One region of the Cytobacillus sp. FSL M8-0252 genome, then DNA from elsewhere that is predicted to be linked to it. Evidence: riboswitches for the same ligand, from Rfam matches in the RefSeq annotation. Region 1 holds a riboswitch; the other holds the start of a gene.
What was found. Region 1 has a riboswitch for FMN ahead of ribE (riboflavin synthase). Riboswitches for the same ligand answer to the same signal wherever they lie in the genome.

Region 1 (3,429 bases):
TAAACATGAAAGATTTACTTAATGCTGCATGGATTATTGGAATTTGCTTTATACTGGGATCGTGTACTATTGCTGGTGCGATTGAGAGTCTACTAGATAATAGTTTAGGGAATGATGGTCATTATGAACAACAAAGATTCAATGACAATTTTGAAAGGTATATTGAGATACTTGAAAACAAAGGAGAATAAAAGGTCATAAAGAAGATGTTTGACTGAAATATCGCCGGTAGATTGTGTGCTTTCCACAGGTAAAAGAAAAAAGTAAAAGGGGTGATAAGATGTCTAGCGATCTAAATAGAATAAATACTTTGTTTGCCGAAAAAGCAGAATACTGGGATTTAGATGATTTACAGATTGATTATATAAATGAAACCATAACATTAAAATTACTTAGTTGTCATAAACAACAGATTAAGAGAACTTACATCTTCATAAAGGAAGTGATGTCGTTCTTTGTTTATCAAGAGGCTAATGTAGGAACAATACGCTTAAATGACCGTAATTTTACTGATGCGAATTTATTAACCGAAATTAGTTATCACAAGAATGGTTTTGGTCATATAAAAATTGAAAGCTTAGAATCAGATTTGAAAGAAATCGAGAAATTACATGCTAAAACTAATTTTTATTTTCAAGTAAATAATAAGGACTCTTTTTTTATTGAAGCCAATAGTGTGCAAATCAATGATAAACGGTTTGTAAACCTTCTTGCAGATAGTAGAACACTGAAATATTGTGAATGAAGCAAACTTTATGGAGTGTGATGAATTTACAATAGAAAGAATTGGAGCTATTTTCAGATAAAAATACTGTCAGCAATATTAATAGCGCTATTAGCTTTATGCATAATGTTAATATTGTTAAAACGGTAAGATGAAAAAGCGTTTCTTTCTTTCTAGATTTATTTCCTCATCAAATTCCTTATTTTCGTATGTCCATTTAATTTGTAAAGAGTAATTCGCATCCAACGGGGCGCCTTCGATACTGACAAATTCAATAACATCTCCCTGAGGAAAATCACTTAGCTTATCGAATAAAGTGACCGCTTCCTTTCAGGTTTAATCCCTCCTAACCAAATGGCCTCTCCTTTCCACATCCCTTTTAGGGTTAGGAAAATGATAAGGTCTATATTCCGCTATCTAAGTTCCATTCAAAGCTCTTTCCTTTTGTTACAACTGGTTGCTTATAAGAATAAATCACCCAAGACACTAAGAATTAAAGGAAAGATGAAAATAATAATTAATTTTCTATTTAGATGGACCTCCTTTTATAGTTGGATTTTGTGATTGTTTGTTATCTTTATGTCTTGATGAATAGTTATTTACAAAAGGGTACTTTCTATTATGTGTAATTTAATGGAATAATGTATTTAACTGTATATTATATTAATCATAGTTGAATAGACATCTATAAGGAGTAAAGAAAAAAATTAAGGTAGGGTTTTGAAATATAATATTAGATATTTAACTAATATCCTTTTTCTGTCTCGTATGTTAGGGAGATGGTTTATTTTAGTTTTCTTTATGTATAATCTCCTATTTAACATTCTTTCTATTGATTAATTACTTATTTACATTTATCCTATATTTAGATACTTTAATAAGAGCAGGAGAATCTTTATTTATTTAAAAGTAATAGATACTGTTTGTTCTTTATAGTATCAACAATTTAATAGAATATCCTTCGGGGCAGGGTGAAATTCCCAACCGGCGGTGATGAGGGTGACCTCTTAGTCCGTGACCCGGGCTCAGGAATGAGAACGGTGGATTTGGTGCAATTCCAAAGCCGACAGTATAGTCTGGATGGGAGAAGGATGCGTGTGTGTAAAAACGTTCAAAAACAGTTGATTTTGACGTTTATTTGGCCATGATTACTTTTCCCGTATACGTATTCGTATACGGGTTTATTTATTCATGAGTATTTTAAAAAGGGTGGTGATGATATGGGATAACGATAAGTGTGAGTCCAACTCTTTTTGTAATTTTCAACAAACTCTCCCGATACCGCGTATTTGCCCCGAGCGGAAAATTCCAACTTTTACTTAAACGAATAAATCTTATGCAGAGAGGTTGATCATTCTGTTTACAGGTATTATCGAAGAAATCGGTACTGTACAAAGAACGATTCATCGTGGATCTACTATCCAATTAGTGTTCAATGCTACAAAGATTATGGATGATATCCATATCGGTGATAGCATCGCTGTAAACGGTGTTTGTTTAACAGTGACCGAATTCCAACAAAGAAGTTTTACAGCAGATGTGATGCCAGAAACTTTTCATGCGACATCGCTTTCCTCTTTAAAAGTAGGAAGCAATGTGAATTTAGAAAGGGCGATGTTAGCAGGTGGAAGATTTGGCGGCCATTATGTAAGTGGTCATGTGGATGAAACGAGAAAAATTCTAAAAAAACAAAGACAAGAAAATGCGATTTATCTTTCAATTTCACTATCCGAGCAGTATCAGCATTTAATTCTACCTAAAGGATCTGTTGCTATTGATGGCACTTCATTAACAGTGATGGAGGTAGGGGATGGTTATTTTACGATTGCGTTAATTCCTCATACAGCTGAAGAAACGGTGATTAGTGAAAAAAAGCCAAATGATACTGTCAATATCGAATATGATTTATTTGCTAAATATGTATTTGCCTTTTCAGACACATCGAAACGTGAAAGAAATTTCGAACAGTTATTAGAAAATAATGGATTCTTAAGTTAGGAGGGAATATATGAGTCACTCAATTGAAGAAGCGATTGCTGACTTGAAAATGGGAAAAGTGATTATCGTTTGTGATGATGAGAATCGTGAGAATGAGGGCGATTTTATCGCTGTTGCCGAGTATGCTTCAGCTGAAACAATCAATTTTATGGCGACAGTGGGAAGAGGGCTTATTTGCGTGCCGATTGAGCAGTCAATCGCCAAAAAATTAGACTTGCATCCGATGGTAACTAATAATACAGACAGCCATCAAACTGCTTTTACAGTAAGTATTGATTATAAAGAGACAACGACTGGTATAAGCGCATTTGAACGGTTTTTAACCGTAGAAAAAATGTTAGACGACAAAACACAAGCATCAGATTTTAATCGTCCAGGTCATATTTTCCCCCTTATAGCGAAGGATGGTGGCGTCCTTGAGCGTTCAGGCCATACGGAAGCGGCGGTAGATTTAGCGAAATTGGCTGAGGCAAGTCCGGTTGGGATTATATGCGAGATTATGAAAGAAAATGGTGAAATGGCTAGAGTAGCAGAGTTAGAGAAAGTAGCAGAAAAATATGATTTGAAGATGATTACGATTGAACAATTAATATCTTATAAGCAATCACAATTATTATTAAACTAATCTAATTTAGGAGTGAAGTAGAATGAATACAATACTAGAAGGACATTTAATTGGAACGGGAATGAAAGTAGCCGTTGTTGTA
Region 2 (3,429 bases), 230 kb from region 1:
TCTTGAGCGACTTGTGTTGCTACATTTAATTGTGCTTCTTTTGTTGACGCACCTAAATGTGGCGTTACAATGACATTTTCATATTTCAAAAGTGGGTGTTCACCAGGTGGTTCAGTTTCAAATACGTCTAATGCAACTCCTCCAACATGTCCATTAGCCACATATTTAGCTAAATCTTGCTCATCAATGATACCACCACGGGCACAGTTAAGTAAGCGAACGCCTTTTTTTGTTTTTTTCAATGCCTCTTCATTGATAATCCCTCTTGTTTCAGGTGTAAGTGGAGTATGAACCGTAATAATATCAGATCTTTGCAGTATTTCATCTAATGTACTAGATTCTACACCGAGTTTTGCTGCACGTTCTTTCGTTAAAAAGGGATCGAATACTAACACACTCATACCAAATACTTTTGCTCGCTTGGCGATTTCACTCCCGATTCTTCCCATACCAACAATACCAAGACTTTTACCGAATAGTTCAGTACCTACATACTGATTTCTTTTCCATTCCAAATTCTTAACTGAGCTATGTGCTTGAGGAATATTTCTCATAAGGGAGGCCATCATAGCAAAAGTATGCTCTGCCGTAGAAATTGTGTTTCCGTCTGGTGCATTTATGACGATAATGCCTCTTTTAGTTGCTGCTGGAACATCAATATTATCGACACCCACACCTGCTCTTGCAATAATTTTTAACTTTGGCATCTCCGCCATTAATTCATCCGTTACTTTCGTGGCACTCCGTACTAACAAAGCCTCAATAGTTGATAAATCAACCTCGGGATCGTCGGTTTTCTTTTGAATAATTTCAGCATTTGTGTCGTTAAGTAAAGGGTATAAGCCTTCTTCACTAATGGCATCAGCCACTAATATTTGATACATGTATGAACCCTCCTAAGTTGGTTACTTAATTATCTGATTATTTTACAAGACGAATATTATTCTGTCAATTGGATTTATTGTTTGTGTTTAAAATGGAAACGCTTTAATGTAGTAAAATAAAACGATCTTCGTGGAAAGAAAATTTTATCTCCTGAAGACAAATGTGCATAATGAAAGGAATGTTTTTAATTCGAGATATTTACTATTTTAGGCTTCACAAATGAATTATTTTTCAGTATAATGAAGTTGTCAAATAAATATGGTCTATCTTCGGGGCAGGGTGAAATTCCCGACCGGCGGTGATAAGTATTTATACTTTAAGCCCGCGAGCCTAAAAGTGGAGTGCAATTAGCACGAAGCGTTTGTATTGGGCAGGATTTGGTGAGAATCCAAAGCCGACAGTAAAGTCTGGATGGGAGAAGATGGAGGTTCTGCTAACGTTCAAAGTATACACTACAAGAACGTTTATTAAGAATGTCTTTGTTCAATTCTCCCTCAAGTTTACTTGAGGGTTTTGTTATGCAAAGACGCTTATTTGCTGAACCTTTCTTCTATAGGAGAGATAGCCTAAAAGGAGAGAGGAAAATTGAAGAAGTTAAATGTCAAAGCTTTTGTTGCAATCGGTATGTTGAGTAGTATCGCGTATATTCTTATGTTGTTAAACTTTCCATTACCACCGTTTCCGAACTTTTTGATGATTGACTTTAGTGATATCCCTGCTTTAGTGGCTGCGTTAATATTTGGTCCGATTGCGGGAATACTGGTCGAATTGTTTAAAAATGTGTTGGATTATTTTATGACGGGAAGTGCTACTGGTGTACCTGTTGGTCATATTGCTAACTTTGTAGCAGGTTTATTATTTATTTTGCCAACCTATTATGTTTATACAAAGATGAAATCCAAAAAAGGTATGACAATAGGATTAATCATTGGCACAAGTGTAATGGCTGTATCCATGAGTTTGCTTAATTATTTCGTCTTTTTACCTGCCTATACAATGTTTTTAAATATGCCCGCTATGTCAGGACCAGAAATGCGTTCAACTGCAGTCATGTTTATTCTACCTTTTAACTTTATTAAAGGAATTTTAATGGCATCGGTATTTATGCTTGTATTTGCTAAGATGAGTAATTGGATTAATAAACAAAGATCGCTAAATACGATTGCTTAATTTATAAAGGAGGCATCTAACTTTGAAAAGTTAGATGCCTTTTAATATATAATTTTATGCCGCTTAAGTAGAATTGTCACTCTTATCCATCATATTACATCATTCGTAAAAGCACCAATGAACTCATATGCAATCCTCGATAACTACTATTTTAATTCCAACTGGATAATTGATGAAGGGAACGATTTTTATTCGAATGAGTATACGAGTATGTGATTCCCTGTAGCTCATAGAAAAAACGAGCAAATCCCTAAAATAGGATTTACTCGTTTTCTTTTTTTACCATTAGATTTCTTTTTGTTCTATTCGTATTTTAACGGATCACCATCAAAGGCATCGTCTGCGACTTTTATTGAGTCAGTTGGACAGCCTTCAAATGCATCCATCATATCTTCTATAAGAACATCGGGAATTTCAACAATTCCTTCATTATCATCTAGTGTTACAAATGCGATGCCCTCATCATCGTAATCATAAATGTCTGGAGCTGCCGCACCACATGCGCCACAAGCAATACATGTTTCTTTGTCAACAATTGTATACTTCGCCATGGAATAACCTCCTATTTAAAATCTTTTTCATGTTAAAGCACGAAAATATCTGCCGAAACACTTACCACATGTTCTATTGTAAATCTGTCTTGTAAACATTTCAATAAAAATCTACCATCTAGAATAGTCTATGGTGGGACTTTTCATCTTGTTCATGATGAAAAATTGACTGATATTATCACGTATATAACGGTTTCATGATACAATAAAATTCAACAAAAAAAAATAAAATAATGTCGAAAAAGTCTGCGAATTCACCACGGAAATGCTATTCTAAAAACTAATTAGTCAATGAATAAAGGGGAGAGAAATGTGAGCGTTATTCAGAAATTGGTCTTATTTTGTCTAAAATCAATTGAGAATCAGAGAACTGCTTATGCCATTTTACATTTGCTTAATGGCAAAAAGTCATCTCAAACAATACAAGATGCTCATTTATTTCACTTGAAGCAATACTTTCATGTGTTACCCCATTTGGCAAGAGAGGAATTTAATCAAATATTAGATCATCTTTTAGAGGAGAAATATGTCACTTGTCTTGGTGAGGGGTCTTATCGAATGACGGAAAAAGGGGATATGTATCTCCAAGAGTTTGCTGAACCAATCATACCTAGCTATCTCAATGGCTGGTCATATAACCGGATGGACAAACTTTTTTGGGAGCGCCTTTCTCTTATGGTTCAAGTAATTTCTAACCTAGTCGCATATAACGGAAGGTATCTCCCTATTCAAAATAATAAACCTGATCTTGATTGGTTAAAGAACTTTATTCAAAGGAATAGAATCAATCGCCATGAGTTGGCAACACAACTGTTTAAGGAGT

Region 2: it holds a riboswitch for FMN, as region 1 does, so the genes downstream of both, MKX83_RS15410 (ECF transporter S component) here and ribE (riboflavin synthase) in region 1, are expected to answer to the same signal.

What each region holds. Positions count from the first base shown of each region.
Region 1 covers NZ_JBBOWZ010000001.1:2,836,741-2,840,169, reverse strand. The annotation lists gene MKX83_RS14240 (hypothetical protein) at 1-191, shown strand, start outside; gene MKX83_RS14235 (YxiG family protein) at 281-745, shown strand; FMN riboswitch at 1,678-1,820, shown strand; gene ribE (riboflavin synthase) at 2,081-2,722, shown strand; partial or broken gene ribB (3,4-dihydroxy-2-butanone-4-phosphate synthase) at 2,733-3,323, shown strand; gene ribH (6,7-dimethyl-8-ribityllumazine synthase) at 3,370-3,429, shown strand, end outside.
Region 2 covers NZ_JBBOWZ010000001.1:3,068,463-3,071,891, reverse strand. The annotation lists gene serA (phosphoglycerate dehydrogenase) at 1-884, opposite strand, end outside; FMN riboswitch at 1,147-1,312, shown strand; gene MKX83_RS15410 (ECF transporter S component) at 1,471-2,055, shown strand; gene MKX83_RS15405 (ferredoxin) at 2,358-2,606, opposite strand; gene MKX83_RS15400 (helix-turn-helix domain-containing protein) at 2,919-3,429, shown strand, end outside.